3 regions of the Bradyrhizobium sp. ISRA442 genome follow, and region 3 is predicted to be linked to each of the others. Evidence: predicted binding sites of a transcription regulator. Region 3 holds the regulator's gene; each other region holds the start of a gene.
What was found. The regulator PhoB, encoded in region 3, activates phosphate uptake and scavenging genes when phosphate is short. The targets are predictions, from matches to a motif close to TGTCATNNANCTGTCAT.
Positions count from the first base shown of each region.

Region 1: a site for PhoB is predicted at 4,878-4,894, ahead of MTR72_RS30490 (YdcH family protein). Genes of this name have one in related genera too.
Region 2: a site for PhoB is predicted at 5,497-5,513, ahead of phnC (phosphonate ABC transporter ATP-binding protein). Genes of this name have one in related genera too.

Region 1 covers NZ_JALGCN010000019.1:104,617-114,908, reverse strand. Annotated here, with positions in the region: gene MTR72_RS30505 (glycerol-3-phosphate dehydrogenase) at 1-456, opposite strand, end outside; gene MTR72_RS30500 (sensor domain-containing protein) at 497-3,181, opposite strand; gene MTR72_RS30495 (NAD(P)/FAD-dependent oxidoreductase) at 3,393-4,496, shown strand; gene MTR72_RS30490 (YdcH family protein) at 4,606-4,791, opposite strand; gene MTR72_RS30485 (YdcH family protein) at 5,122-5,328, shown strand; gene MTR72_RS30480 (hypothetical protein) at 5,488-5,703, shown strand; gene MTR72_RS30475 (hypothetical protein) at 5,726-5,977, shown strand; gene MTR72_RS30470 (GGDEF domain-containing protein) at 5,974-6,696, opposite strand; gene purE (5-(carboxyamino)imidazole ribonucleotide mutase) at 6,839-7,327, shown strand; gene MTR72_RS30460 (5-(carboxyamino)imidazole ribonucleotide synthase) at 7,324-8,430, shown strand; gene aqpZ (aquaporin Z) at 8,455-9,177, opposite strand; gene rpsU (30S ribosomal protein S21) at 9,441-9,740, shown strand; gene MTR72_RS30445 (tetratricopeptide repeat protein) at 9,865-10,292, shown strand, end outside.
Region 2 covers NZ_JALGCN010000003.1:64,947-75,238, reverse strand. Annotated here, with positions in the region: gene phnH (phosphonate C-P lyase system protein PhnH) at 1-299, opposite strand, end outside; gene phnG (phosphonate C-P lyase system protein PhnG) at 304-768, opposite strand; gene phnF (phosphonate metabolism transcriptional regulator PhnF) at 876-1,607, shown strand; gene phnE (phosphonate ABC transporter, permease protein PhnE) at 1,776-2,624, opposite strand; gene phnE (phosphonate ABC transporter, permease protein PhnE) at 2,621-3,505, opposite strand; gene phnD (phosphonate ABC transporter substrate-binding protein) at 3,583-4,518, opposite strand; gene phnC (phosphonate ABC transporter ATP-binding protein) at 4,577-5,386, opposite strand; gene MTR72_RS06515 (chloramphenicol acetyltransferase) at 5,561-6,232, shown strand; gene MTR72_RS06510 (alpha-D-ribose 1-methylphosphonate 5-triphosphate diphosphatase) at 6,229-7,422, shown strand; gene MTR72_RS06505 (DUF1045 domain-containing protein) at 7,441-8,139, shown strand; gene MTR72_RS06500 (hypothetical protein) at 8,143-8,736, opposite strand; gene MTR72_RS06495 (selenium-binding protein SBP56-related protein) at 8,820-10,220, opposite strand.
Region 3 covers NZ_JALGCN010000030.1:39,314-49,605, forward strand. Annotated here, with positions in the region: gene MTR72_RS36310 (SGNH/GDSL hydrolase family protein) at 1-494, opposite strand, end outside; gene MTR72_RS36315 (SGNH/GDSL hydrolase family protein) at 507-1,286, opposite strand; gene MTR72_RS36320 (OpgC domain-containing protein) at 1,286-2,527, opposite strand; gene apaG (Co2+/Mg2+ efflux protein ApaG) at 2,706-3,098, shown strand; gene MTR72_RS36330 (Hsp33 family molecular chaperone) at 3,239-4,246, opposite strand; gene argF (ornithine carbamoyltransferase) at 4,379-5,314, opposite strand; gene MTR72_RS36340 (aspartate aminotransferase family protein) at 5,314-6,516, opposite strand; gene MTR72_RS36345 (GcrA family cell cycle regulator) at 6,971-7,483, shown strand; gene phoB (phosphate regulon transcriptional regulator PhoB) at 7,710-8,417, opposite strand; gene phoU (phosphate signaling complex protein PhoU) at 8,432-9,148, opposite strand; gene pstB (phosphate ABC transporter ATP-binding protein PstB) at 9,160-9,978, opposite strand; gene pstA (phosphate ABC transporter permease PstA) at 9,975-10,292, opposite strand, start outside.

The DNA.
Region 1 (10,292 bases), on a different contig from region 3:
GGAATCATCGACCACGCAGTCCGAATAATCGAAGGCGGTGCCGAACGGACGCTTCAGCGCGTTGCCGACCGGATGGTGGGTAATGTCGAGGGTCGTCGATCGCGGCAGGCCACTGCGATCGGCAAGGCTGTCATAGAGGAACAGGCCGGCGCGCAGCAGCCAGGGCGGCCGCTCGTCGGAATGCGCGGGGATCACGAAGCGCATCGGCCGGACCAGATGCGGCGCAATGGACAGCCAGATCCTGCGTTCGGCGAGCGCCCGGCGCACGCGCCAGAAGCCCCGACGTTCCAGCACCGACAGATCGCCATGGATCAGACGCGGCGTCGCCGACGATGCGGCGCCGCCCAGATCGCCCTGCTCGAACAGGATGACGCGCAGGCCGCGGCCGGCAGCATCGCGCGCGATACTGACACCGTTGAGGCCGCCGCCGATGATCGCGAGGTCGTAATCCGCCATGAAACCGTCGAGAGGGAGCGAAGCAAGCGTCCGCCCACCACTAGCCGGTCTTGAGTGCAAGCTCCATTGTCTCGGCACGTCCGATCAGGCCGGCATACTGCTCGATCGGCTTGGGCTTGCCGAGCAGATAGCCCTGCACGCCGTCGCATCCCTCCCTGGCGAGGAATGCGAGTTGTTCGACGGTCTCGACGCCTTCGGCGATGATCGACATTTCCAGGCCGTGGCCGAGATCGATCACGGCGCGGACGATCGCCGCCGATTGCGGGTTACGTCCGAGGTTGATGACGAAGGCGCGGTCGATCTTGATCTTGTCGAACGGGAACGCCTGGAGATAGCTCAGCGAGGAGTAGCCGCTGCCGAAATCGTCCATGGAGATGCGTACGCCGAGCGCCTTCAGCCGACGTAGCAGCGCAAGGCCCCGGTCGAAATCCTCGATCAGAACACCCTCGGTGATTTCGAGCTCCAGCCGACCGGGCGCAAGGCCCGTCTCAAGCAGAATGGAATGGACGAGCCCAACCACGTCGCCGTGCATGAACTGCGCCGGCGACAGGTTGACCGCGACCTGGAGCGGCTTCGGCCATGACGCCGCCTCGCGGCAGACCTCGCGCAGGATCCATTCGCCCATCTCGACGATCAGGCCGCTTTCCTCCGCGATCGGGATGAACTCCGCCGGCGAGACCTGACCTCGCATCGGATGCTGCCATCGCGCCAGCGCCTCGAACCCGATGATCTCGGTCTCGGCGACGCTGTTGCCCGCAATGCCCTGCGGCTGGAACGCCAGCGACAGTTCTCCGTTCTTGATCGCCTTCGACAGGTCCTGGTGCAGCACGCGGCGGTCGCGGATCTGCTGGTCCATCTCGGGCTGGTAGAGGCTGATCGAGCCGCGCGACTTCTGCTTGGCACGGAATAGCGCCGCGCCGGCGTTGGCGAGCAGCGAGGCGCCGTCCGCGCCATTGTGCGGGAAGATCGACATGCCGGTGGTGACACCGGCGCGGACCGCGCGGCCGTCGATGTGGAATTCCTGGGCCAAGGCGTCGCCGAGCTGCCGGGCCAGCGCAAGCCCGGTGTCCGGCTGCTTGCCGTCGATGATCAGGCCGAACTCGTCGCCGGACAGGCGCGCCACCACGCCGCCGCGCGCGGCATCCTGGAGCCGCTGGGCCACCTCGACCAGGAGCTTGTCGCCGACAGCATGGCCAAAGACGTCGTTGACCTCTTTCAGCCCGTCGAGGTCGATGCAAAGCACGGCGAACTCCTCGCCAGTGCCCTCACAGGCCTCGATCATCTGGGTCAGCGCCTGAAGGAACGCGGCGCGGTTCGGCAGGTCGGTGAGGCCGTCGTGATAGGCCATATGCGCCATCCGCGACTCGGTCTGGCGGCGGTCGGTGACGTCCTCGTGGGTCTTGATCAGATATTGCGGCTCGCCGGAATCATTGAGCACGGTGGCGCGGCGGGTCAGGAACAGCCGCAGGCCGTCCTTGGTGGAGATCGGATGCTCCTCGGTGATCATCCCGCGCTTCTTGATCGCCGCCTCGTCGCGCGCGATGATCAGCTTCGCCTCTTTGGCGTTGAAAATGTCGGCGGCGGTCAGACCCGTGGCTTCCTCGCGCTTGCGGTTGAGGATCGTTTCCGCGCTGCGATTGGCAAGCAGGTAGCGCCCGTCCTTGACCTGCTCCACGATCAGCGCCACCGGGATGTTGTCGACCACGAGGTCGAGGAATTTCTTGGCGCTCTCCAGCTCCTGCGACAGCGAGCGCCGGTCGGTGATATCCTCGAACACCACCAGCAGGAATTCCGGCTGATTGCTCTCGTTGCGGACCACGATCCGGATCGAGGCCACCATGCGCCGCGCCGCACCGCGCTCGACCTCGAACTGGTTGCGGAACTGTCCGTCGCTCGCTTCGAGCGCCGCCCGGTCGGTGGCCTCGATGGTGGCCGCCGAGGCGGGCGCGAACAGCTCGCTCGCATTCTTGCCGACGACCTGGTCCCGCGAGAAGCCCCAGAACCGCTCATAGGCGCTGTTCGCGAAGATGTAGCGGCCGTCCTCGATGTTCTTCGCGGCCACGCAGGCGGGCACGTTGTCCAGCACTGTTTCCAGGAACTGCTTGGTGGACGCGAGTTGCCGCGACAGCTTGCGCTGCTCGCTGACGTCGAGATGCGTAGCCACCGAGCCGCCGTTCGGAAGCACGAAGTACTTCACGAGGATGGCGCGCCCGTCCGGCAATTCGGTGATCAGGCCGTTCGGGCTGGACGCATTCTCATAGAACTCGTCGTCGGAAACACCGAGGACCCCGCGGTCGCGCCGCAGCTTGAGAATGTCGTTCCCGGTCATGTTGGCCCAGAGGTCCGAGCGCGATAGGCCGTAGATATCGAGGTAGCGGTCGTTGCAGAACATGATGCGCTGCTGCGCATCCGTCATCACCACGCCCTGGTTGAGATTGTTCATGGCGGAGGAGACGAACGCGTTACGGCGCAACTGCGACCGCTTGGCCCGGCGCAACGCCGAATGGATCCATAGTGCGATCGCGGCCAGGAAGGTGCAGACGGCAATGCCCCCGATCAGGGCCTCCCAGACCACACTGGGATCGAGCCTGCCGATATAGCTCGGCGGAGCGAATTGGTCGGACAGTGCAAAAGCGCGTGCAGGCGCAGCCGCGCAGGCCAGGCACACCGCGGCCTGCACAGGAATCAGTATCGTGCTGCCCGCGTGCCAGTTCTTGTCAGCCATCAGCCACCCGCGATTTCCACTGCGGATTGTCTGGCTTCACGGGTTTGGATCGGGTAAACGCCTGTACGCGCGACAGAAAAATGTGACGTGAAATACGGCAATTGCCCTGACATGATAAATGCTTCCTTAACGGAAGGCGGCCTTGTGGCCCGTTTTCCAGGCAAACAGGCCCTCGCGCCATCGGCGTTTCCAGCAAAAGCTCTGCACTTCCATGGATAGGGTCGACTGCGTCGTCATCGGAGCGGGCGTCGTCGGGCTCGCGGTCGCCCGACGGCTCGCCCAGGCCGGGCGCGAGGTGATCGTGCTCGAGGAAGCGGAGGCCATCGGCACCGTCACGTCCTCGCGCAACAGCGAGGTTATCCATGCCGGCATCTACTACCGCGCCGGGAGCTGGATGGCCCGCATGTGCGTCAGCGGCAAGCACGCGCTCTACCGTTACTGCGCCGAGCGCGGCATCCCGCACAAAAACTGCGGCAAGCTGATCGTTGCGACCACTCCGAAAGAGACCGAGAAGCTGCAATCGATCAAGGCCCACGCCGAAGCCAACGGCGTCCTCGACATGCAGTTGCTCGCGGGCGAGGCCGCCCGCGCACTTGAGCCGGCGCTCGCTTGCGATGCCGCGCTGCTCTCGCCTTCGACGGGCATCATCGACAGCCACGCCTACATGCTCTCGCTGCGGGGCGAGGCCGAGGCGGCCGGCGCGGCCTTTGCGTTTCACACGCCGCTGATCCGGGCCAAGGCCTCGGGCGGTGTCATCGAGATCGATGCCGGCGGCGACGCTCCGATGACGCTGCAATGCGCCTTGCTCGTCAACGCCGCCGGCCTCGCGGCGACCACAGTTGCGCGCCACATTGACGGAATGCCGCTGGAACGGATTCCGCCGGCCTATCTCGCCAAGGGAAATTACTTTAGCTGCAGCGCCAGGGCGCCGTTCTCGCACCTGATCTATCCGGTGCCCGAGCCAGGCGGACTCGGCGTGCATCTGACGCTGGACATGGCAGGCCAGGCGCGGTTCGGTCCGGACGTCGAATGGATCGAGACGGTCGACTACGCGGTCGACCCGTCGCGCGCCGAGCGCTTCTATCCGGCCATTCGCGAATACTGGCCGACGCTGCCTGACGGCGCGTTGATGCCGAGCTATTCAGGCATCCGTCCGAAGATCGTGCCGCCGGCGGTCGCCACGCAGGATTTCCTGATGCAGGGCCCGCGCGATCATGGCGTCGAGGGCCTGATCAATCTGTTCGGCATCGAATCGCCGGGATTGACGTCATCGCTTGCGATCGCGGATCACGTCGCCGCACTCGCAGGAATCTAAATCGCGCGCAATGATGATTGCGCGGTGGTCCTCACCGCAGGGACGAGCGCAACCGCGCTCATCCCTGCATGAAGGGATACGGTCAACTCTACGCTGTGTACGGGGATGACTAGTGAAGCGTGTCGTCCGAGTTGTGCTTCAACCGCTCGATCTGGTCCTTGACCATCAGCTTCCGGCGCTTCAACTCAACAATTTGCAGGTCGTCTGTTGAAAGGTGCACGAGTGCTTCGTGCAATTCGTTTTCGAGAAGTTTGTGTTTCCGCTCCAATTCAACCAGATGTGCCTGAATTGTCATTCGAAACCTCCTCGGTAGGGTTGAACCTTAGGATTCGATCCGGACGGCGAAGTGTACATCAGCGATTCCTTCTGTCGATGATTATCCGTTGTCGCACCGTCATTTTTGAAAATTCATATGTAATGAAGCGTGAGTACGGAACCGCCCCGGAAAAACCCGTGATATCAATGCGCTCGTCCAGTGCCGCAGCGATCTACTGCACCATGTTGCAAGAGAACGGTGCGTGACGACCGAGATCGCTTGCGATCACGCCGCGCAAGGACGATAATTTCCACAGGACGTCCACAGCCTTGTCTTAGCGCTCATCGGGTTTTTCGGCCACCGCAGATCATGACCAATGAAAATGAGCGCGAGCTCGAAGCCGAGCTCGCCCGGTTGCAGCAGGAACACCGAGATCTCGATGCGGCGATCGATGCGCTGCATCAATCGCCCGCCCCCGACCTATTGCGGTTGCAGCGCCTCAAGAAGCGCAAGCTGTTGTTACGCGACCGGATCGCGTTCATCGAAGACCAGATCACGCCCGACATTATCGCCTGATCGCGACGCGCCTTTCGTGGCGGCTCGCCTTCAAAAGCGCCGGCCATGTCTCCGAACCAATTGGTCTGCGAACATCTGGCGCGCAGCGCGGGATTCCGCTTGACTCACTTGGAACAAAAAGAGAACATTTGGGAGCCAACCGCCCCAGGAAAACACCCAATGCCAGCACCCCTTTTCGACAACAGTCACTATGAACAAGCCTGCGATCAGGCGATCGCGATGTGCGACGGCAACCTGCGCAGCACCATCAAGGCGCTGATCATGGCCAACGAATATCTGGAGGCGGAGCTCGAGGAATTGCAGGCGGCGATTTCGGCCGGCTGCATCCCCGAGACCTCGCGCGGCGAGATGCGGAGCAAGAGCAGCGCCGCCTGATGCCACCATCCGGAGCAACGCCATGTCGGATATCACCTACTACGTTGCAATGCCCTTCCTGATCGATGCCAGCGGATCGCCGGTCGCAGGCACCGCGGAGGAATGCCAGAATTCGGCGGCCGCCCTGCGGCGCGCCGAAATCCTGGCGCGCAGCGCAGGCCACATCGGCGCGATCGCGTTCAGCCGCAGCGGCGATCCCATGACCGGCGAGTTCGGCGACCCCAAGCTGCTGCGGAAATTCGGCAGCGTGCCGGAAGACCTCGGCGCCCTTTAGATCAGGTGCTGACCAGCCCGATCCGCGGCTCGTGGTGACGTTGGCTCGTGCCGCCGATGCGCCTTGCGTACATACATCGCGGCGTCGGCCTCTTCCAGCACACGGCCGGCATCGGACTGCGGCCCGAGCAGCGCCACGCCGGCGGACGCGCCCGCGTTCACACGCTGGCCGCGGAAGACGAACGACAGCTCGTCGATCGCCTGCTCAAAGGTCGCGGCCTTTGCCTTGGCGTCGGTTTCGCTGAGATTCCACAGCAGCAGCGCAAATTCGTCGCCACCGAGACGGCCGACCGCATCGGACGCGCGCACCTGGCGCGTCAGTGTGGCGGCGATCACCTTGAGGACCTCGTCACCCGCGGCGTGGCCGAAGGAGTCGTTGATCGGCTTCAGCCGGTCGACATCGAGCACAATCAGCGCGCCGCTGGCGCGGTAGCGCTTCATGTAGGCGATGGCGCGCTGGAGCTCGCGCTCGAAGCCGCGCCGATTGGGAATTTCGAGCAGGAAGTCCGTATCGGCCACCGCCTCGAGTTCCGCCACCCGCTGCAGGGCCTCCTTGAGCTTGGTCCGCAGGCTGCGGATCGTCGCCTTGGCGCCGTCGCCGGCCGGCACGCGACGCCGCGCCAGCCCGGCCGGACGCTTGGCCGCGGTCTTGAACCGGCTCCCGCTGGTCTTTCGGCCCTTTTTGGCCTTCGCAGCGATAGCCCTTTTTGGTTTCTTCATGGGCATCCTGCTCAATGAAGGCTTGCGGGGATTCACCAAGACAGGATAGTGCATTCCCTTCTCCTTGCCACCGCCTTGCGAGCCGCCGGCCGGAACCGATAATCTGGCCTATGTTTCTGTATTCCCGAGCACAATTGACGTCATGACCGCGCCGATCGCCATCATCATGGGAAGCCAGTCGGACTGGGAGACAATGCGGCATGCCGCCGACACGCTCGCAGCGCTCGGCGTTGCCTGCGAGAGCCACATCGTCTCCGCGCATCGAACCCCGGATCGGCTGTTCGCCTTCGCCAAGGGCGCCAAGGCCGCAGGCTTCAAGGTCATCATCGCCGGCGCCGGTGGCGCAGCCCATTTGCCCGGCATGGCGGCGGCGCTAACGGAACTCCCCGTCTTCGGCGTCCCCGTCGAATCCAGGACCCTCAAGGGGCTCGACTCGCTCTACTCGATCGTCCAGATGCCGGCGGGCATCCCGGTCGGCACCCTGGCGATCGGCAAGGCGGGCGCGATCAATGCGGCGCTGCTCGCGGCCGCCGTGCTGGCATTGTCCGATCCGGCGCTGTCGAACCGCCTGGCCGCCTGGCGCAAGGCGCAGACCGAGGCGGTTGCCGAGCGACCGGAGGACAAGGCGTGACTGACACCAATCGGGTGAAGCTGAAGCCCGGCGACACCATCGGAATCCTCGGCGGCGGACAACTCGGCCGGATGCTGGCCATGGCCGCGGCGCGGCTGGGCCTGCGCTGCCAAGTGTTCTCTCCCGATCCCGATTCCCCGGCCTTCGACGTTGTGCTGAACGCGACTTGCGCCGAATATGCCGATGTCGAAGCGCTGGAGTTGTTCGCCAGCGACGTCGACGTCATCACTTATGAATTCGAGAACGTGCCGGCCGCCGCCGCAATGGTGCTGGACGCGCGCCGCCCCGTGCTGCCGAACCGCAAGATCCTCGAGACCACACAGGACCGGCTTGCCGAGAAGGATTTCGTGACGCGGCTCGGGATCGGCACGGCGCCCTATGCCGACGTCACCTCGGTCACTTCGCTGCGTGAGGCCATCGTCAGGATCGGGCTGCCGGCGGTGCTGAAGACCCGCCGCTTCGGCTACGACGGCAAGGGCCAGGCCATCATCCGCGAGGGCGACGACATCGCCAAGGTGTGGACCAGCCTCGGCACCAAGCAGGCGATCCTGGAGGCCTTCGTGCCGTTCGAGCGCGAGATTTCCGTGATCGCCGCGCGCTCGGCCGCGGGCCAGGTCGAATGCTTCGACGTGACCGAGAACGAGCACCGCGATCACATCCTCAAAGTGTCCCGCGCGCCGGCGCCGATTCCGGATTCGCTCGCGGATGAGGCACGCGGCATCGCCAGCAGGATCGCGAGCGCGCTCGACTATGTCGGTGTTCTCGCGGTCGAGATGTTCGTGCTCGCCAACGGCACCGGGCCAAAAGTGCTGGTCAACGAGATCGCCCCGCGCGTGCACAATTCCGGTCACTGGACGCTCGACGGCGCTTCGGTCTCACAGTTCGAGCAGCACATCCGTGCCATTGCCGGCTGGCCGCTCGGCAAGCCGGTGCGCCACGGTGAGGTCGTCACCATGACCAATCTGATCGGCGACGAGATCAGCGATTACGAGAAGTGGCTGACCGTCCCGGGCGCGACCGTCCACCTCTACGGCAAGGGCGCGCCGCGCCCCGGCCGCAAGATGGGCCACGTCACCGAGGTTCGACCGGCACGAGGCAAGTGACGGGATCGCGGCGCGTGCCTGCGATCACGCCGTCTTCACGCCTGCGACGACGCCCGTCGGCTCCTCGCTCAGCCAGCGATAGATCACACCGCCCAGCGCGCCGCCGATCAGTGGAGCGACCCAGAACAGCCAGAGCTGTGCCATCGCCCAACCGCCGACGAACAGAGCAGGCCCTGTGCTGCGCGCCGGGTTCACCGACGTGTTGGTGACGGGAATGCTGACGAGATGGATCATCACCAGCGCAAGCCCGATCGCGAGCGGCGCGAAGCCCGCGGGCGCGCGGCCGTGGGTGGCTCCCATGATGATGAACAGAAACATCATGGTCATCACCACCTCGGTGATGAAACATACGACCATGCTGTAATGACCGGGCGAGTGCGCATCATAGCCGTTGGAGGCGAAGCCCTTGCCGACGTCGAATCCGGCAGCGCCGCTCGCGATCACATAGAGAAGCGCGGCGGCCACGATTGCGCCCGCCACCTGTGCAATCACGTAAGGAAGGATCTGCCCGGCCGGAAAACGTCCGCCGGCAGCCAGGCCGACCGTGACGGCCGGGTTGAGGTGGCAGCCGGAGATGTGGCCGATGGCATAGGCCATGGTGACCACGCTCAGTCCGAATGCCAGAGAGACGCCGACCAGGCCGATTCCGACCTGCGGAAAGCCGGCTGCGATCACTGCACTCCCGCAACCTGCGAATGTGAGCCAGAAGGTGCCGATAGCCTCGGCGGCGTATTTTTTCATGTCCATGTGGCGTTTCCCCTGATTTCCAAGATTTCCGGAGCAAAGCTCCGGCTGCCGCCCCGTCCTTGGCGCCAAATCTCCCAAATCGGGGCCGCACAAGGGCACTTTCGCCTCATTTAGTGGCCGAACTTGGCCCGAAATGCTGGTTCGCAGGTGGACATCTCACCTTTTGTCTGATACATCCGCGCGCTCAAGGTTAAGGGCCGGGCGTTTTGCCACCCCCTTTGACTTACCAGAATTCAAATCCGATCCACTGAAGAGGATGCCGCGTGCAGGTTCTCGTTCGCGATAACAATGTTGATCAAGCCCTCAAGGCGCTGAAGAAGAAGATGCAGCGCGAGGGTATTTTCCGCGAGATGAAGCTCCGCGGCCATTACGAAAAGCCCTCCGAGAAGAAGGCCCGCGAAAAGGCTGAAGCCGTGCGCCGCGCGCGCAAGCTCGCCCGCAAGAAGCTGCAGCGCGAAGGCCTGTTGCCGATGAAGCCGAAGCCGGTGTTCGGCGCAGGTCCCGGTGGCGACCGCGGTGCTGGCGGCCGTGGTGGTCCGGGCGCCGGTCGCGGACCGCGCTGATTTTCCTGATCTGCACGACTGAGTTTTCGATGACGCGGGCCCCGGGCCCGCGTTATTAGTTTGTAGCGGTGCCTTTCCTGGGACGGGGCACTACAGATGCGGCACCAGCGCGAGCGAACCGTAGATGGCTTCCCCTTTCCCCGAGCGCCTGTTGGCGCGGTCGCGCCACGTATGGCGGCAGCCGCTCATGCTGGCTTTAGTGGGAATCATACTGTCCGGCTGCTCCTTCGATCTGGGATCGCTGATGCCTGAGAAGGACAAGCCGCAGGAGGCGCCCAAGGCGGCAGCCACCGACAGCGCCGTCAGTGCCGGCAATGTCAGCGAGGCTCAGGCCCACACCGCGAAAGGCCAGGCTCTGGCGAAGTCCGGAGAGACGGCTGCCGCACTCGACGAGTTCAATCGGGCGGTCGCGCTCGATCCCTATAACGCGCAGGCGCTCTATGGCCGCGCCCTGATCTACCAGGGCAACAACGAGCACGATTTCGCGATCGCCGATTTCGGCGCGGCGAGCGGGCTCAACCCGCAAAAGGCCGAGCCGCTGCTCGGCCGCGC
Region 2 (10,292 bases), on a different contig from region 3:
GCGAAAGCGGCAATCGAGGAATCCTGCACGACCGGCGCGCCGGTGTGAAACTTCAGCCACTTCACCGTGTCGGAACTTTCCGACATCCGTGCATCAAGCCAGAGCGGCGTATCGTGATCGAACAGCGTCAGCGCGATCGCGGCCGTGCCGCGCATCATTGCGCCAGGCGTCCCCGCCGCCGGCACGATGCGCTGGACCGAACCCGGACGCGCCATCGCATCCATGACGGAGCGAAATGTCGATTGCGCCGACAAGACCTTGTCGGCGAACCCCGGCGGCAATTCCGCAATCCTGGTCATGGCCTCATCCCTCACCGCGCACCATTGTGTAGAAATCAACCTTCGTTGCGGCGGTCTCCTCCGCCACACTCTTGCGTCGTGCCAGAAGATCCTCGCGCAGCGGCGCAATGACGTCCCGCTCAACAGCCGCACCGAAATCCCTCGACTGCACCAGCGCGTCACACAGCGCGATCAGCCTCGCCTTCTCGCGGTCGCGTCCCAGCGTGTAGCCGAAGCCGACCTCGCCGCTCGCAAGCCGCACCGCCGCGCGCGACACCGTCGCTTCGCCGAGATTGAACGGCGCACCGTCACCGCCGACCCGGCCGCGCAGCATCACAAGGCCGTTTTCGGCCTCGCGCAGATCCTGATGGTCCGGCAGGGCGAGAGTACGGAGGCGAGCGGCGATCTCGCCCGCCTCCGCGTGCGCCAGCACGGCCATCGCGGCCTTGCGCTGGGCTTGCTGGTCGTTGTGCTGGGTCACCGGATCCACCGAACTTGCCGAATTCAAGTTGTCTATGATAATAGACAACTTGATAAGGGAAGGCCATGACTGTTTCGTGACAAGTGTATGATTTGTGGGATAGCCTGCCCGGCGACATGAGTATGCAGGACACCGCCTCTTCCGGCGTCGCGTTGTGGCGCCTCGTGGCCGACGGCATCGAGCGCGGCATTGCCGACGGCCGCTTTGCCGCCGGGGAAAAGCTGCCGGGCGAGATGGAGATCGCTGAAACTTATCGCGTGAACCGCCACACCGTACGGCGCGCGCTCGCGGCACTTGCGGAGCGCGGCCTGGTGCGGGCCGAGCGCGGCAGCGGAACCTATGTCGAGGCGCAGCGCCTTGCCTACCCGCTGCGTTCGCGCACGCGCTTCTCCGAGATCGTCGGCGCCGGCGGTCGCGAGCCGCGCGGTCAGTTGATCGGGGCGTCGCAGGACGTCGCAACGCGTGAACTGGCGCGAGAGCTCGGCCTGAAGGTCGGCGCACCGCTGGTCCGGATCGAGGCTATACGCCTCGCCGATCGCACGCCGATCTGCGTCTCCACCACCTGGCTGTCAGCAGAGCTGTTTCCGAATGCAGGAACCGTGTTCGCGGCCACGCGCTCGATGACAAAACTGCTCGAGCATTACGGCGTCCGCGACTATCACCGCGGCGCGACCCGGATCACGGCCGGCATCGTGGATGCGACCGACGCCGCGCGGCTCGATCTGGCGCTCGGCCGGCCGATCCTCGTGGTCGACGCAACCGACCTCGATCTCGACGGCAAGCCGCTGGTGACCAAGCACTCGCGTTTTGCCGCGGAGCGCGTCGAGTTTCTGGTGGAGAACGGGTGAAGTGCCTGTTCTCCCTCTCCCCGTTCTTACGGGGAGAGGGTTGGGGTGAGGGGCTCTATCCACGAAAACGGTGCGAGTGAGACTCGCGGAAGCTCCCCCTCACCCGGATGGCATCTTCGATGCAATCCGGCCTCTCCCCGCAGGCGGGGAGAGGCGAAGGAAAACACGCTAAGCCACCGCCCGCCGCCCGATGATGGCGAAGCGGAGTTTTCCCGAGATGAAATCGATCGCGGCGACCGCAACCAGGATCATCAGGATCAGGAACGATACCTTCTGCCATTCCAGCACGCGGATCTGCTCGGCGAGCTGGAGGCCGATGCCGCCGGCACCGACGATGCCGATGATGGTGGCCGAGCGCGTGTTCGATTCGATGAAATAGAGCACCTGGCCGGCGATCACCGGCAGCACCTGCGGCATCAGGCCGAACCTGATCTCGTGCAGCGCACTGCCGCCGGAGGCGCGGATCCCTTCGACCTGCTTCTGGTCGGCACCCTCGATCGCCTCCGAGAACAGCTTGCCGAAGGCGCCGAAATCCGACACCGCGATCGCGAGCACGCCGGCGAACGGACCGAGGCCGACGACATTGATCCAGACCAGCGCCCAGATCAGCGTATCGACGCCACGGATCGAATCGAGGAAGCGCCGCACCGGAAAGCGCAGGATATTCGACGGCACCACGTTCCGCGCGGCAAGCAGGCTCACGGGAAGCGCGAACAGCGCGGCGAGCGTGGTACCGAGCAGCGCGATCGACAACGTCTCGCCCAGCGCCTGCAGATAGATCGGCAGAGACGAGCCGGGATCCGGCGGGATCATCATCAGGCTGATCCAGCCGAGCTGACCGAGACCGGCGACGAAGCGCGACGGCGAGAAATCGAGATCGACGAGGCCATACACCAGAAGCGCGAGCGCCGCGGCAATCATCGCCGGGGTCGCAAGGCGCGCCGAAGCCGGCCGCTCGAACACATCGGGATAGCGCGCGCGAAGCTGTGCGGTGTCGACCTCCTGAGGCTTGCTCACGTCCGCGCCTCCTTGCCGAACAGGCGGCTGCGCAGCCAGCCGGTCGTGATGTCGATGATGAAGACCGTCACGATGATGGTGAGCAGGATCGCGCTGACGTCCGAATAGTAGAACTTGCGGATTGCGACGACGAGCTCCTGACCGATGCCGCCGGCGCCGACGAAGCCCATCACGGAGGCTTCGCGGACGTTGATCTCGAAGCGCAGCAGCGCGTAGCTGGCATAGCCCGCGGTCACCTGGGGCACGACGGCGAAGCGCATGCAGGAGAGCCAGCTCGCGCCGGTCGAGCGGATGCCCTCGACCGGCTTCATGTCGGCGTTCTCGACGATCTCCGAGAACAGCTTGCCGAGCGCACCGGTGGAGTGGATCGCGATCGCGAGCACACCCGCCATCGGCCCGAGGCCGAAGGCGATGACGAAGACCAGGGCAAACACGATGCCCGGGACGGTGCGAGCGAATTCGAGCAGGCGCCGTACCACGAAGCGCAGCCAGGGCGCCGGCGAGGTGTTCTCCGCCGCGACGAAGTTCAGGGCAAAGGCGAGGGTCGCGCCGATCAGCGTGCCGACATAGCTGATCAGCAGGGTCTCCGCCAACATCTTCAACCATTTGCGCCAGCCCCACAGCCACTCGCCAACATCGGTCCAGACGCGCTGGCCGCTGTCGAGCGTGAGAATGCGATCGAAATAGCTGACGAAGTTGCCGAAATAGGTGAAGAGAGTGCGCAGGTTCACTTCCGCGCCAATCGCTGACAGGACCAGAGCGGAAATGAATAGTGCAATCCCAAGCAGGAGACGAAGCCGCTTGCGCGTCACTGCCTGGCGATAGGCGGCATCGAGCGCGGCCAATTGCTGTTCGGGAAGGATCGAAACCGCGAGCGTCATTTGATCAGGGAGCGTGACCCGTCAAAAGAGAAGGAGCCGGGTCCCTCGACCCGGCTCCAGTGCATCGTCCCGAAAACTCAGGACGCCTTCTTCTTACGCAGAGCATCGACGAACTTGATCAGCTCGATCGTGCCATCCCAATCCTTGGTGGTCGCGGGATGAAAGCCCTTCTTCTGGCCGTCGGAGAGGCGCTCGAACGCGGCCTTGTCCTTGGTCGGCGCATCGAAGAACGCCTTCGCGATCGCCGCCTTGGCGTCTTCCGGCAGGTCAGAGTTGTAGGCGTAGGGCCCGTTGATGATCGGCGCCGACTTGTGGATGATGCGGAAATCGTCCTTCTTCATCGCCGAACCGTCGGCATTCTTCAGCATGCCCTTGGTCAGCATCTGCGCCAGCGTGGAATCGTCGTCGCTGGTCCACTGGTTGGCCGCGACGTCGACCGTGCCCTGCGCCAGCGCCAGCATCGCGTTCTCATGGCTGCCCGTGAACACGACCTTGCTGAAATAGCCGTCGGCATCCGGAATGCCCATCTTGTCGAGCTCGAAGCGCGGCACGTTGTTACCGGAGGTCGAGTTCGGGTCGACGAGGCCGAGGTTCTTGCCCTTGAGCTGATCGACGCTCTTGTACGGGCTGCTCGCTTTAACGAAGAACACCGAGTAGTAGCCGGTCGAGCCATCGGCGTTGATGTCGTTGGCAAAGGCATCGGTCTTGACGCCGGTCAGGCGAGCGCGCGCGAACGAGGCCGAGCCGTAGCTTGCGATGTGGATGTTGCCGGCGCGCTGGCCCTCGATCACCGCGGCATAGTCATTGGCGATGCGCAGCGTGACCTTCACGCCGAGTTGCTTCGACAGGTATTCCACGAAGGGCGTCCAGCGCTCGGTGACGCCGGAGGCGTTTTCGGCCGGAACCACCGCGAAGGTCAGTTCGGGATATTTGGCCTTCCAGTCATCGGCGTAAGCGGATCCGGCAAAGGCCAGCATGGTGGCGCCGGCAAGGACTAATCTGCGAGTGATCATGGTACCCTCTTCATCGGTTGGGGTCGGTTGACGCAAAACTGAAAACGCAGGCGCTGGCTCAGGCGGCTGCCGCAGTCCCGAGCGCCGGAACGCCTTGAGGCGCGGGCACGGGCATGCCGCCCATGACGTCGGCGGCTTCGAGATCGTACAGCTCTCGCGCGACGTGATCGGTCAGCGCGGACGGCGCGCCGTCGAAAACCACGCGGCCCGCCGCCATGCCGATCAGGCGGTCGCAATAGGTGCGCGCCAGATCGAGCGAATGCAGGTTGCAGAGCACGGTGATGCCGAAGTGCTTGTTGATGCGGAGCAGCGCATCCATCACGATCTTGGTGTTGCGCGGATCGAGCGAGGCGATCGGCTCGTCGGCGAGAATGATGTCGGGCTGCTGGACCAGTGCGCGTGCGATCGCAACGCGCTGCTGCTGGCCGCCGGAGAGCTGGTCGGCGCGCTGGGCGGCGAGCGAGGCAATGTCAAATTGCTCCAGCGCCGACATCGCCAGCGCCCTGTCTTGCTCGGGCCACACTTGCGCGAGCGAGCGCCAGGCGGGAATGACGGCCAGACGTCCCATCAGCACGTTGGTCAGCACATCGAGCCGACCGACCAGGTTGAATTGCTGGAAGATCATCGCCGATCGCGCCCGCCATTGCCGCAGCTCCTTGCCGCGCAGCGCAGTGACGTCGACGCCCTCGAACAGGATGCGTCCGTGCGTCGGCGTCACGAGGCGATTGATGGTCCGCAGCAAGGTCGACTTGCCGGCACCGGAACGTCCGATCACGCCGACGAAGCCGCCGGGGGAAATTTGAAACGAAGCGTCGTCCACCGCAGCTTTTGCGCCGAAGCGGCACGTCAGACCTTCCACCACCAGCATGCAGGGCTCCAGAGTAACTGGCTGCCACCGCTAACGCCGACGCTTGACACTTGTGTGACATGCGCGTTGCCGTGCGGCGATCCTACACACCTCATCCCCTGTCATTGTGGCGTCATGACATTGTCATCGAGCCGCTCGAAGACAGGCGCCCCTCCTCGATCTTTCGGATGCAACATGGTCGCCAAAGTGCTTTCGGTCCAACCGACCATCGATCCCTCGGCAAAGCTGCACGAGACGAGGCTCGGCGCCTATACCGAGGTCGGCGCGCGCACGATCCTGCACGAAGTGACGATGGGCGATTACTCCTACGTGATGAATGACGCGCAGATCACCTACACGACGATCGGCAAGTTCTGCTCGATCGCGGCGATGACGCGCATCAATCCCGGAAACCATCCGATGCATCGCGCCACGCAGGCCCATTTCACCTATCGCTCGAGCGCTTATTTCCCGGGCGAGAGCGACGACGCCGATTTCTTCGACTGGCGACGTCAGCATCATGTCCATATCGGCCACGACGTCTGGATCGGTCACGGCGCGATCGTGCTGCCTGGCCGCAACATCGGCACCGGCGCGGTGATCGCGGCCGGCGCCATCGCCACCAAGGACGTGCCGGCCTATACCATCGTCGCCGGCAATCCGGCGCGGATCGTCCGGCGGCGATTCTCGGAAGAGATCGCCGGACGGCTCGCCAGGCTCGCCTGGTGGGATTGGGATCACGACAAGTTGCGTGAAGCTCTGCCCGATTTCCGCAATCTCGGGATTGAAGATTTCCTGTCGACATACGAAGCACGGGCAAGTTCCCTTACGAGCTCTCCTGCCAGCAAACGAAGCGCGGTCGCGTGACAGACATTTTCCTTGAAGGTGGCCGGACCCTGATCGGCTCCGAGCTCGTCGAAACTTCGCTTGCCGTGTCCGGACAGGACATTGCGCGGATCGATGCGCCTCGCGCCCGTGCGCGGCTGGCGATCGACGCGCGCAACCTGCTGGTCCTGCCCGGCATCGTCGATCTGCATGGCGATGCCTTCGAGCGGCAGATGATGCCGCGCGCCGGCGTCGACTTCCCGATCGATGTCGCGCTTGCCGACAGCGACCGCCAGGCGATCAGCAACGGCATCACCACGGTGTTCCACGCCACGACCTGTTCGTGGGAGCCGGGCCTGCGCAGCGGCGACAATGCGAGGAGCCTGATGGAGGCGATCGAGCGCCAGCGCCCGCAATTCGCCGCCGACACCCGCTTCCACCTGCGGCACGAGACCTACAATCTCGACGCCGAAGACGAGATCGGCCAGTGGCTGGCCGAGGGTCGCATCGACCTGTTCGCCTTCAACGACCACATGGACGGTACCGTTGCCGACATGGCGAAGCCGCGCAAGCGCAACCGCATGGTGGAGCGCACCGGGCTGTCGAACGAAGACTTCGACCGGCTGGTCGATCGCGTGGTCTCGCGCGCCGCCGAGGTGCCGGCCTCGATTTCGCGGTTGGCCGCTGCGGCACGCGCCGCCGAGGTGCGGATGCTGTCGCATGACGACGGAACGCCGGCGATGCGCCGGGAATATCGCGCCCTGGGTGCGATGATCGCCGAGTTTCCGATCAACGAGGAGACGGCGCGGGATGCCGCCGCCAACGGCGACGCCATCGTCTACGGTGCGCCGAACGTCGTGCGCGGCGGCAGCCACACCGGCTGGACCAGGGCGTCCGACATGATCGCCAAGGGGCTCTGCACCGTGCTGGCGTCGGACTATTATTATCCTGCGCAATTGCTCGCGGCGTTCCGACTCGCTGCCGATGGCATACTGCCGCTCACCGAAGCCTGGAATCTGGTCTCCGCCGGGCCCGCACGCGCCACCGGCCTTGGCGATCGCGGCACGCTGGCGGAAGGACGTCGTGCCGACATTCTCCTGGTCGACGACACCGTACCGCTGCGGCCGCGGCTCGTCGCCGTGATCGCAGCAGGGCGGCTCGTGCACCTGACAGATGCGGCGCGGCTGCTCGGCCCCGCGGCCACGCCGCGCGAGGCTGTCGTCGCGGCGTAAAGCGGTTATGCTCAGGCAATGACAGGTTTTCCCCGCTACGCGATCTATCATGCAGCCAGCGCCCATAGCGCTCTCTCGCGTTTTGGCGCCGAGCTGCTCGGCTATGACGCTCACACCGGCAACGAGCTGCCCTTCCCCGAGGAAGCACGGCGTGTCGCGCCGGACTGGCGCGACGTCACCGCCGATCCTCGCAAATACGGCTTTCACGGCACGCTGAAAGCGCCGATGGCACTCGCGCCCGAAAAGACCGAAGCCGAGCTCGCCGCCGCCTGCGCGACGTTCGCCGCGAAAGCGCGGCCCATTCCGGTGATCCGTCCCGTTGTCGATTCCATCAGCGGCTTCATTGCCGTCATTCCGGCCGAGCCGGTCGCCGCGCTCCAGCAGCTCGCCGCTGATTGCACGCGCGATTTCGACTCTTTTCGCGCAGCACTGACCACGGAGGACCGCGCGCGGCGCAAACCCGAGAAGCTGAGCGAACGGCAGCGCGATTATCTCGACCGCTGGGGCTACCCGTACGTGATGGAAGAATTCCGCTTCCACATGACGCTGACGGGGCGACTGGACGCGGAGCGTCGCGGAACGATTATCGAGATGCTGCGATCGCGGTTTGCAGCGTTAAAGCTCGACACGCTGACAATCGATCGCCTCGCGTTGTTCAAGCAGGAAAATGCGAACGCGCGCTTCCGCATCATCGGCGAGTGGGTTCTGACGCGATAACCGTCAGCGCCAGCTCGCAACATTGAAGGCGAGTGCCACGGCGCCGACCAGGACAAGGCTGGTCGCCCAGACTGCATCCAGATTAAACCAGCTTCGCGAGACGAACCTCAGTCCCAGATAGCGGTAGACCAGCCAAGCCAGGCATCCGCCGGCGCTGATCATGGCGGCAACGTGCACCACGGACACCAGCACCGCCATCCCGAGACTTGCCTTCATCAGCGCGCCGGCCGCCGCGTGGCCGGCATCGAGTTCAAAGGCCTGGCAGAGCCCGAGATAGATCGGCACGAGCATCAAGGCCGCGCCGTGAGCAATGGCGACAGCAAACGACCAGAGCGCCAACTGCGTCGGCGGGATCCGTGCCAGCGCCCGCGGATGGCGCCGCTCGATCAGCCGATAGACGCCGAAGCCGATGACGAGGAGGCTCGCACTGAACTGGATTGAACGCTGCCACTCGGCCAGCGCGAGCAGGAACGCGAATGGCAGCAGCACGAGAAGTGTTGCCAGGAGATGTCCGGCCGACAGAGCCCACAACGCACGGACGAGCGCGCGCGGACTCTTGTCCATGAGCCCTGCCGAAACGGCGAGCGGCCATCCCATTCCCGGATTGACGCCGTGATAGAGACCGCTCGCGACGAGAGCGAGCCACAGCCAGCCGAGCGCCGGGCTCGCGTGCCCCCAATCTAGACCGACGGGTAGCAAAACGAATCCGTCGAACAATCGCCGCCCTCCAGCCTGATCTGGTGCGCACGATATCCGTCGGGGAAGCTCACGAAATAGTCCTTGGCGAGCTCGAGGCCGCCGTTGTGGCCGACATTGGCCATGACTTCGACGCCCGGCATCCCATCGGGATAGAACTGGTCGTCCCAGGTGGAATAGAGCGAATTGGTCCAGTACACGCGCCGGCCGTCGCGGCTGATCTCGACCATCTGCGGGCCACCTGCATATGCCTTGCCGTTCGGATGCGGCGCGCGGTGCACGATGCCTCCGGTGCGCACCGAGCCCGCAAGCTTGGGCTTTCTCGGGTCGCTGACATCGTACTGGCGCATCTCGCCGGTGCCCCAACAGGAGACATAGAGGAACCTGTCGTCCATCGACAGATCGATGTCGGTCACCAGTGGCGGTACAGCACCAAAACCCTGCAAGAGCGGCGGAAGCTTCTCTTTGGCTGCGGGCTCCGGCGGGATGGTCGCCGTCTTCTCGGCATGGAATTTCCCGCCCTCGCGCCACCAAGTCCAGATCGAGCCTTCGAGATTGGTGGTGTCGACCACCACGCCGGCAAAGCCGTATTCGCGAACCGGATCGTGCGCGGGCCGTACCTCCAGCGCCATCTGATGATTGGCGCCGAGATCGATGGTCTGCACGTTACGCCGGGCGCGGAGATCCCAGAAGTGGAGACGATGGCCGTATTTGTTCGACAGCAGGTCTTCCGGGACGATCCCGTTCTCGAACTGCGGCGGCAACCCCCATTCGCTCGTCACCATGTAGTCGCGCGGCAGGTTCCACCAGAAATCATAGTGCAGCGTTTGCGGACCGCGGTCGATCTCCCATCGTCCAAGCACCTCGAATGTCTCGCAATCCATGATGAAGACGCCTGGAGGCCCGTTGGTGCCGTCGGTGCCGCCGCCGCCCAAGGTGCTCACATAGATGCCGTCCGGCCCGCAATGGATGGTATGCGGCCGCGAGTAGCCGGTCTTCTTCAAGACCTCCTCGGGTTCGATGATCTTGTGGATCTTGGCCTTGGTCGGATCGGGCTTGGTATCGATGATGTAGATCCGCGACGAGCGCAGCCCGGGGATGATGAGATAGCGCCGCTCGATGAAGGCGTGTCCGGCGAGCGGCGACAGTGCTGAGGAGCAGGCATTCCAGCCGAAGTGATGAAACTCATCGCCCTTGTTGGGCATCGTCACGGTGTGGACGATCTGGCTGTAGGTCGGCGATCCCGGCTTGACGTCGATGACCGCGAGAGCATCCGGCTTTGAGAAATCCGGACTGAGCAGCAGCGTGTAGGCAAAATTCTCAGCAGGTGCTTCCATCGCAAGCTTGGGCGATGCGTGAAAGGTCGGATCCGGCCTCATCGTCATGGCACTGCCTCCCTGTTTCCTCGGTTTGCGCCAACCTGGCTCGGGATAGCGGTATAATGAAGAGGTGTTACG
Region 3 (10,292 bases):
GCGTTGATGACGCTGATGTCGGCGGTTGGATAGTGCCGGCGAAGCTGGGCTGCGAGGCGGTTCGGGTAGTTGAACTCCGGCGAGCTCGCGCCGAAGCCTGCGGTCGACGACGATCCGAACGCAACGATGACGACGGGCTTGCCCTCGACCAGCTTGTTCGCGACATGCGGCAGCGAGCCCATCGTCTTCGCGCCGCCCTTCGGCGGCAGGCAGGGCACGCGGTTGAAGATGTCGCCCGCGGACTTTGCCGCCTGCTTCACCTTGTCAATGGCGCGCGCGGTGATGCCGCGCTGCTCGGCAGGCGGCTGCGTGGTCGCGGCCGCCGTGGTCTGGGACTGTGATGCGGGAGCAGGATTATTGGCCGTCTGCTGCGGCGCGGGCGTTGCCTGCGCGGCCTGCGCCTGCGCCGGCGAGAGCGAGGCAGATGTCAGCAGCAGCGCCGCCGTGGACGCGGCGAGCCATGCCGACAGGCAAAAAGGGCGGAGAGAACTCATTAACTCTAGACCTCAATTTTGCTGCTGGACCGGCCCAAGATGGGCGGCGTCGATCAGGAATTGCGCCAGCGCCCGGCCGAGGCAGTCGTGGACCTGCTTTGCCAGTTCGGGGCCACGCGATGGGCTGAATAGGTCAAACTGACCCTGATCATTCCATTGCCGCATGATCGCGAAACGGTCGAACAGCGGGACGTCGTGCTCCTGGGCCACCACGCGCATATTGTCGAGATAGGGCGGCACCGAGATCATGGTTTCGGTTCGCGGGCTGTACTGCAAATTCATCAAGACGACGTCAGCCCCTGCATTTTGCAACGCAGCAACCCCTTCGGTGACTGCGCCACGAAAATCGTCGGGATCGATGGATCGGATAGCATCCACGGTCCCGGTCTGCCAGATGACCAAAGTAGGCTTTTTCTCTTCCATCAGCTTAACGAAGGTGGAGGCGGCCTCCTCGGCGGTCTTCTTGCTCTGTATTTCTACGGAGACGTGCACTGCCTCCGACGGCGGCAGCATCTCCTTCAGGATCGCCTCCATGCGCGCGGGATAGGAGCTGTTTTCCGAGGACGGAATGGTGGTCGAACGGCTGCCGATGACCAGGATCTCGAGCGGCTTGCCGGCCTTGACGGTATCGGCGACCTTGTGGAGCTGGCTATCGGTCGTGAGCAGGTAGGACGGCAGCTCGCAGGATGGGGGTACGGCCGGAGCGGGCGGCGCAGCATCCTCCGCGCGCGCCGACGGCGCGGCGAGGCCACCGCATAGCAGGATCAGGCTCAGGAGAACCTTCGCCTTCATCAGCCCCCTCCCGCCATATCGGCGTTGCCGACGGCGTTTTTGCTTTTCGTACCGCTCTTGTCAGCCACGCGCTTGTACCACGAAATCACCCAGGCCACGCCCCACATGATCAGGATTCCGCAGAGACTAATCAGCGCATGCATGGCCGGGCCGCCGGAGACTTCGGCCAGGATGAAGTGGCCGGCGAAGGCCAGGAACACGCCGAGACAGAATATCTCCAGCGAATGCTGGCCGCACAGGATCAGTGGCCGCAGCCAGGGCGATTTCAGCCCCGGCCAGTCCCGCGGCAGGAAGCGCACCGTGAGCGCGGCGAGCGCCAGGAAATGCGTGAAGCGCAGCACGTCGAGATCGGTCTTGTCGATCGGGTACATCCACTGCTCGATCCGCTTCGGCATGAAGTGGGAGAGCTGCGGCACGTACCAGGTCAGCGTCACGTAGAACGCCGCGGCCAGATAGGCGATCGCGATCCACGTCGTGACAGGCGATGCCAGGATCCGCGACATGCGCCGCGCACCTCCGAGCGCGCACCAGGCCCCGAATACGAAAAGCAATTGCCAGGCCAGAGGATTGAACGCCCAGAAGCCGTTCGGATAGGCCGAGAAATACAGATCAAATTCCCAGGTGACGACGTAGAGAACGACCGAGAGGCCGAGCGTGACGTCGGGCTTCCACTTCATCGACCAGAGGATCACCGGCAGCGCCAACATCAAGACGATGTAGAGCGGCAGCACGTCCATGTTGACGGGACGGAAACGCAAAAGCAGCGCCTGCACGATGGTGACGTCGGGCTGCTTGAGGAAATCCATGATGCCCATCTCTTCCGTGTAGAGCGGGTTCTCGAAGCTCGTCGCGACATAGGAAATTTCCGCGAGGAAGATCGTGAACAGGAAGACGTGGGCGACATAGATCTGCCAGACCCGGCGCAGGATGCGCGCGGTGGCGATAACGAAGCCGGAATCCAGCATCGCGCGGCCATAGACGAAAGCGGCGGTGTAGCCGGAGATGAAGATGAAGATCTCGGTGGCGTCGCTGAAGCCGTAGTTGCGGATCGTGAACCAGGTCAAGAGGTTCGGCGGCAGATGGTCGATGAAGATCAGCCACAGCGCGAGCCCGCGGAATAGATCGAGCCGAAGCTCGCGTTCGCCGATCGCAGGCAGCGTGATGGCCGGCGCGGCTGCGCGCGACTTGGCGTTGGCGGTTCCCGCGATCGGCGATCCCGTCACTTGGTCGGCAATGGTCATCGGGGCCAAGAACCCTTTGCAAATCGCGACGTTGGAGGAGTGTACTGGTCCGCCGTCGCCTAGCAAAGCGACCGGATCACAATCGAAGTGTACTTCCCTGTCAATTCGGGCGGGACGATGTCGCGAAAAGCGACGCGGGCGTTTGGTTCCCGGGCGGGATTTCGGTATGATGGCAGCTATGTACCGCGCCGTGACCCGCCAGATCGAAGTGACCGTCGAGCCGAACTTTGTTCCGGAGCAGTCGTCGGCCGAACGCTCGCGCTATTTTTGGTCCTACACCATCGTCATCACCAATTCCGGCGAGGAGACCGTGCAGCTCAAGACGCGGCACTGGATCATCACGGATGCCTCCGGCCGGCAGCAGGAGGTCAAGGGCGAAGGCGTGGTCGGTGAGCAGCCGATCCTGGCCCCCGGCGAGCGCTTCGAATACACCTCAGGCGTGCCGCTCTCAACCGCGTCAGGCTTCATGACCGGCCGCTACCAGATGGTCAGCGAAAGCGGAGAGCGCTTCGAGATCGACGTGCCGACGTTCTCGCTCGACAGCCCGGACAGCAAGCGGGTGTTGAATTAACGCACGGCGCGCTGCCGTAGAGTGGGTCAGCCCCGCGGCTGCGCAAAGCGCAGTCCGCTGGCGTAACCCACCACTTCTCTCTTCGCGCGGATAGTAAAGAGGTGGGTTACACTGCGCTAACCCGCCCTACGATTCCGGCGTCAGGCGTTTTCGACGCCCGCCTCGTGTGGCGTGAATTCATACACCGACGAGCAGAACTCGCAGGTCACGACGACCCTGTCGTCCTTGACCATCGCGGCGCGATCGTCAGGCGAGAAGCTCTTCAGCATGCCGGCAACCGCATCGCGCGAACAGGAGCATTGCGCCTTGAGAGGCTCCGGATTGAATACGCGCACGCCGCGCTCGTGGAACAGGCGGAAGAGCAGGCGCTCGCCGGACAGCTCGGGATCGATGAGCTCGACGTCCTCGACCGTTTCGATCAGCGAGCGCGCCTCGACCCAGGCGTCGTCCTCGGCGATACTGTGCGCCTCCGTGCCTTCCGGAGCGTCACCGGGATGCAGATCCGCCTGCCGCGCGCGCTCCGGCGCCTTCGGCAGGAACTGCATCAGCATGCCGCCGGCGCGCCAGCGATGCTTGCCGCCGTCGCTCGAGCGCCACTCCTCGCCGACCGCGAGGCGAACGCGGGTCGGGATCTGCTCGGAGCGCAGGAAATATTCATGGGCGGCATCTTCCAAACTGCCGCCGTCGAGCGCCACCAGGCCCTGGTAGCGGCTCATGTCGGGGCCCTGATCGATGGTCATGGCAAGATGGCCACGTCCAAGCAGCGCGCCGGAATCCTGCGCCGCGCCGAGACGCGAAGCATCGTAGCGGGCGTAGGCCCGCAAGCGATCCGGCGCCTTGTAGTCCACGACCAAGAATGACACCGGGCCGTCAGTCTGGGCCTGGAGGATGAAGCGGCCTTCGAATTTCAGTGCCGAGCCGAGCAGCGTCGTCAGCACGATGGCTTCGCCGAGCAGCTTGCCGACCGGCGCGGGATAGTCGTGCTTGGTCAGGACCTCGTCGAGCGCCGGACCAAGCCGCACCAGGCGACCGCGCACGTCGAGCGCGTCGACCTCGTAAGGCAGGACCGCGTCATCGATCGGAACCGCTGATGGCGCGCGAACCGGGCTTTCAGGCCCGGTCTTCATGTCAGGGGATTGGAAAACCATGGCGCTTTATCTGGGGTCGGAGGAGGTGAAATGGAAGAGGCGTGAGGAACTCCTGTTCCGCGCAGAGCAGATTGTACGAAGCAACCTCAAGTTCGGAGTCGTCCCGGCGAAGGCCAGGACCCATAACCAAACCTACTTCACCGCGTCAAAGCACCAGGCCAGGATGCCCTTCTGCGCATGCAAGCGGTTTTCGGCCTCATCGAACACGACCGATTGCGGACCATCGATCACCTCGTCGGTAACCTCTTCGCCACGATGGGCGGGCAGGCAGTGCATGAACAGCGCGTCGGGCTTGGCCAGCGACATCAGCTTGGAATTGACCTGATAGGGCTTGAGCACGTTGTGGCGGTGTTCGCCTTCCTTGTCGCCCATCGACACCCAGGTGTCGGTGACCACGCAATCGGCGCTGCGTACGGCGGCCTCGGGATCGGTGCCGAGCACGATCGGGGCACCGGTCGCCTTGATCCAGTCGCGCATCGCCTTCTTCGGCGCGAGCTCCGGAGGCGTGGCCACATTGAGCTTGAAGTTGAAGCGCTCGGCGGCATGGGCCCAGGATGCCAGCACATTGTTGTCGTCACCGGTCCAGGCCACCGTCTTGCCCTCGATCGGGCCGCGATGCTCCTCATAGGTCATGAGGTCGGCCATCACCTGGCAGGGATGCGAGCGCCGCGTCAGTCCGTTGATGACGGGCACGGTCGCATTCGCCGCCAGCTCGAGCAGCGCATCGTGATTGAGGATGCGGATCATGATTGCATCGACGTAGCGCGACAGCACGCGCGCGGTGTCGGCGATGGTCTCGCCGCGGCCGAGCTGCATCTCGGCGCCGGTCAGCATGATCGCCTCGCCGCCGAGCTGGCGCATGCCGACGTCGAACGACACGCGCGTGCGCGTCGAGGGGCGCTCGAAGATCATCGCCAGCGTCTTGCCTTCGAGCGGCTTGACCGGCTGATGCGCCTTCTGCTTCGCCTTCATGGCGGAGGATGCGGCGAGCATGCGCTTGAGCTCCGACAGCGGGAGCTCGTTGATATCCAGGAAGTGCCTTGGCATTTTATTGGGCGCCTTGCTCATCAGCTTGCCGCCCGCTTGTTGCCGGAAAGCGCGGTGCAGGCGCGCTCGAGCCGCGCGACGCTGTCCTCGATCTCGGCTTCAGTCACGATCAACGGTGGCAGGAAGCGCACGACGTTGTCGCCGGCCCCGACGGTGAGCAGCTTTTCGTCGCGTAGCGCCGCGACCAGATCGCCCGAGGGCACCACGGCCTTGATGCCGATCAGGAGCCCCTCGCCGCGAACCTCGCTGACGATGTCGGGATGACGATCGATCACGGACGCGAGCTTCTGCTTCAACAAGAGCGACATCTTCTGAACGTGATCAAAGAAGCCCGGCTTGAGCATGACGTCGAGCACCGCATTGGCGGCCGAGATTGCGAGCGGATTGCCGCCGAAGGTCGAGCCATGCGAGCCGGGCGTCATGCCCGAGGCGGCTTCCGCGGTCGCAAGGCAGGCGCCGATCGGGAATCCGCCGCCGAGCGCCTTCGCCAGCGACATCACGTCGGGCGTGACGCCGAAGCGGCGGTGCGCGAAGAGATCGCCAGCGCGGCCCATGCCGGTCTGCACCTCGTCGAACGCGAGCAACAGGCCGCGCTCGTCGCAGAGCTGGCGCAGCGACTTGAGGAATGCGGGCGTCGCCGAGCGCACGCCGCCCTCACCCTGGATCGGCTCGATCAGGATGCCGGCGGTCTGCGGACCGATCGCCTTCTTGACGGCGTCGAGGTCGCCATGCGGCACCTGGTCGAAGCCTTCCATCGGCGGCCCGAAACCTTCGAGATATTTGGCCGAGCCGGTTGCAGCCAGCGTCGCGAGCGTGCGGCCGTGGAAGGCACCCTCGAAGGTGATCATGCGATAGCGCTCGGGATGACCTTTCGACGCGTGATAGCGGCGCACGACCTTGATGACGCATTCCAGCGCTTCCGCGCCGGAATTGCAGAAGAACACGAAGTCCGCAAAGCTCTCGTTACAGAGGCGCGCCGCAAGACGCTCGCCATCCGGGCTCTGGAACAGGTTCGACATGTGCCAGAGCTTCGTCGCCTGCTCCTGCAACGCCTTGACCAGTGCGGGATGGGCATGGCCGAGCGCGTTGACCGCGACGCCGGAGGTGAAGTCGAGATAGCGCTCGCCATTCGTGGCGATCAGCCAGCAGCCTTCGCCACGCTCGAAACCGATGTCGGCTCTGGCGAAAACAGGAAGCAGATGCGGCGCGGCGCTCTTGGTCATGACTGTCACTTGGTGTTGAGGACGGCCTCAACGCGCATTGCGCAGCGCACCATTGACCGTCCCGGAAAACGAAACGTGCCGCCTTTTCAGGGCGGCACGTAGAACTATCTTATGCTTGGTAGAACGCCTGTCAATGCCGCCGGCAAGCCTCGGGAAACGCAGAATCCGTAGTCTTGCGGTGCCTACTTTGCGGGGTTTTCGTTACGGAACATGTGGAAGCGAGTCGGCGGACTCTTGCGCGTGAGTCACGCCATATTGTAGCGTTTGGGCTGTCAGATACGACATCTCGTGCAGCGGTTCTGATCCTCTAAGTTCTCATGTACCGGCGTAAACGTTCGGGCGCTCTAGTCGCGCCCGGCGAGCCTTAAAGGATTCTGGCGGCACGGGTTTTTCGAGGCTTAGGCATTCGCCGCGAGGGCCAGGGTGGCTGGCGCGCGGCGAGGGAAAGGGTGCAATGACGGTTTTGACATGGTCCGACGATCGCGTCGAGCAGTTGAAAAAGCTCTGGGAGGCTGGACTTTCGGCCAGCCAGATCGCAGCCGAGCTCGGCAATGTGACCCGCAATGCCGTGATCGGCAAGGTGCACAGGCTCGGCCTGTCCGGCCGCGCCAAGAGCCCCTCGTCGGCGGCGCCGCGGCCGCGTAAGGCGCGCCCCGCGCAGCACATGATGCGGGTGGCTCGTCCGATCTCGCGCGGCAACACCGCGCTGGCGCAGGTCTTCGAGGTCGAGGTTGAGCCCGATCCGGTCACCTATGACAACGTCGTGCCGATGAGCCAGCGGCTGTCGCTGCTCGAGCTGAACGAGGCGACCTGCCATTGGCCGGTCGGCGATCCCTCGAGCCCGGATTTCTTCTTCTGCGGCGGCAAGGCGCTCACCGGCCTGCCCTATTGCGCCCAGCACTCGCGCGTCGCCTATCAGCCGGCGGCGGATCGCCGCCGCGCTCCGGCGAAGCCGGGCACGCGCTGAGTTAGCGTTTAGTCGGTGAACTAGGTGCCGTCGTTACACGACGGCACTTCAACTAGCTCGGTGTCGTCCCGGCGAACGCCGGGATCCATAACCACCGGCCGATGTGGTTACGGGGACTCGGAGTTATCATCGTCGCGCGACAACTGCGCCCTGGGGTTATGCGTCTCGGCCTTCGCCGGGACGACGACTGAAAGTGTGGCAACAACCAGCCATCCCGCCCCAGACTTTACGTCTGCTCCGCCTTCGCGAAACGGTCATCCAGCGCATAGCCGGCGCCGCGCACGGTGCGGATCGGATCCTGCTCGCGGCCGAGATTGAGCAGCTTGCGCAGGCGGCCGATGTGCACGTCGACGGTGCGTTCGTCGATGTAGATGTCGCGGCCCCAGACGCTGTCGAGAAGCTGCTCGCGCGAGAACACGCGACCCGGATGCTCGAGGAAAAACTCCAACAGGCGATATTCGGTCGGACCGAGATCGATCGGCCGGCCCGAGCGCGCCACGCGGCGCTTTTCACGATCGAGCTCGATGTCGCCATAGGCGAGCACGGTGGCGAGCCGCTCGGGGCTTGCGCGCCGGAGCAGGCCCTTTACGCGCGCCAAGAGCTCGGGCACCGAGAACGGCTTGACGATATAGTCGTCGGCACCGGTCGCAAGACCCCGCACCCGCTCACTCTCCTCGCCGCGCGCGGTGAGCATGATGATCGGAAGCTGCTTGGTGTCGGGCCTGGTGCGCAAGCGCCGGCACAGCTCGATGCCGGACAGGCCCGGCAGCATCCAGTCGAGCACGATCAGGTCGGGGATATGTTCCTTGAGACGGGTATCGGCGTCGTCGCCGCGCATCACCGTCTCGACGTCATAGCCGTCGCCTTCGAGGTTGTAGCGGAGGAGCTCGGTCAGAGCCTCCTCGTCCTCAACCACCATAATGCGTGCGCCCATGGGGTCGTCGCTCCTTACGTATTCGGGACCGTCGTGGCGAAGGTCGTCATGTCGCCCTTCGGCCGCTTGTCGGCGATGGCCTGACCTTCGATCATGTAAAACACGGTCTCGGCGATGTTGGTGGCATGGTCGCCGATCCGCTCGATGTTCTTGGCGCAGAACATCAGATGGATGCAGAACGAGATGTTGCGCGGATCCTCCATCATATAAGTGAGGAGCTCGCGGAACAGCGAGGTGCAGATGGCGTCGACTTCCTCGTCGCCCTTCCACACCGCCATCGCCGCCGGCAGGTCATGCGCGGCATAGGCGTCAAGCACCGACTTGACCTGCTGCTGCACCAGGTCGGTCATGTGTTCCAGGCCGCGGAACAGCTTTAGCGGATGGAAGTCCGTCTCCAGCGCGGCGACGCGCTTGCCCATGTTCTTGGCAAGGTCGCCGATGCGCTCGAGGTCGGTCGCCACGCGCATCGCACCAACGATCTCGCGCAGGTCGATCGCCATCGGCTGACGGCGGGCGATGGTGAGCACGGCACGCTCCTCGATACGCTTCTGCAGCGCGTCGAGCTCGACGTCGGTGGCGACGACGCGCTGGCCGAGCGCGACGTCGCGGCGGATCAGCGCATCGACGGAATCGACGATCATGCGCTCGGCAATCCCGCCCATCTCTGCGACCAGTCGAGTGAGCTCCTGAAGGTCGGTGTCGAAGGCCTTTGCGGTGTGTTCGGAACCCATATCCTGTCTCCTCAGCCGAACCGGCCGGTGATGTAATCCTGCGTACGCCGATCGCTCGGCGACGTGAAGATCTTGCTGGTGTCGTCGAACTCGATCAGCTCGCCGAGATACATGAAGGCGGTCTTGTCGGAAACGCGCGCCGCTTGCTGCATGTTATGGGTGACGATCGCGATCGTGTAGTTCTCGGACAGCTCCTGGATCAGCTCCTCGACCTTGGCGGTCGAGATCGGGTCGAGCGCCGAGCAGGGCTCGTCGAACAGGATCACTTCGGGGCGCACCGCGACGGTGCGCGCGATGCAGAGGCGCTGCTGCTGGCCGCCGGAGAGCGAGAGGCCCGAGGCGTTGAGCTTGTCCTTGACCTCGTTCCAGAGCGCGCCGCCGCGCAGCGCCTTCTCGACGCGGTCGTCCATCTCCGACTTCGAGATCTTCTCATAGAGGCGGATGCCGAAGGCGATGTTCTCGTAGATCGTCATCGGGAACGGCGTCGGCTTCTGGAACACCATGCCGACGCGGGCCCGCAGCAGGTTGAGATCGAGCTTGGGGTCGAGAATGTTGGTCTGGTCGAGCATGAGCTGACCGGTCACACGCTGGCCCGGATAGAGATCATACATCCGATTGAAGATGCGCAGCAGGGTCGACTTGCCGCAGCCCGACGGACCGATGAACGCCGTGACGCGGTTGGTGCCGAGCGTCAGGTTGATGTTCTTCAGCGCGTGGTGTTCGCCGTAATAGAAGTTGAGGTTGCGAACCGTCACCTTGGCCGGGGCCTCCGGCAGCGGTTGCGACGCCAGGTGACCGTTGGAACTCACGGATACGGACAGGTCGGTCATTTTGCGGTCCTCTCGGCGCCAAGGATGCGCGCGCCAATGTTCAGGGCAAGCACGGTGAGCGTGATCAGCAGCGCGCCGCTCCAGGCGAGTTGCTTCCAGTAGGCGTACGGGCTCTGCACGAAGTTGTTGATGGTGACCGGCAGGTTCGCTATCGTCTTGTTCAGGCTCAGGCTGAAGAACTGGTTCGACAGCGCAGTGAACAGCAGCGGCGCAGTCTCGCCGGCGACGCGGGCGGTCGCGAGCAGCACGCCGGTGATGAGGCCGGAGCGCGCCGCGCGATAGGCGATCCGCTTGATCACCAATGAACGCGGCAG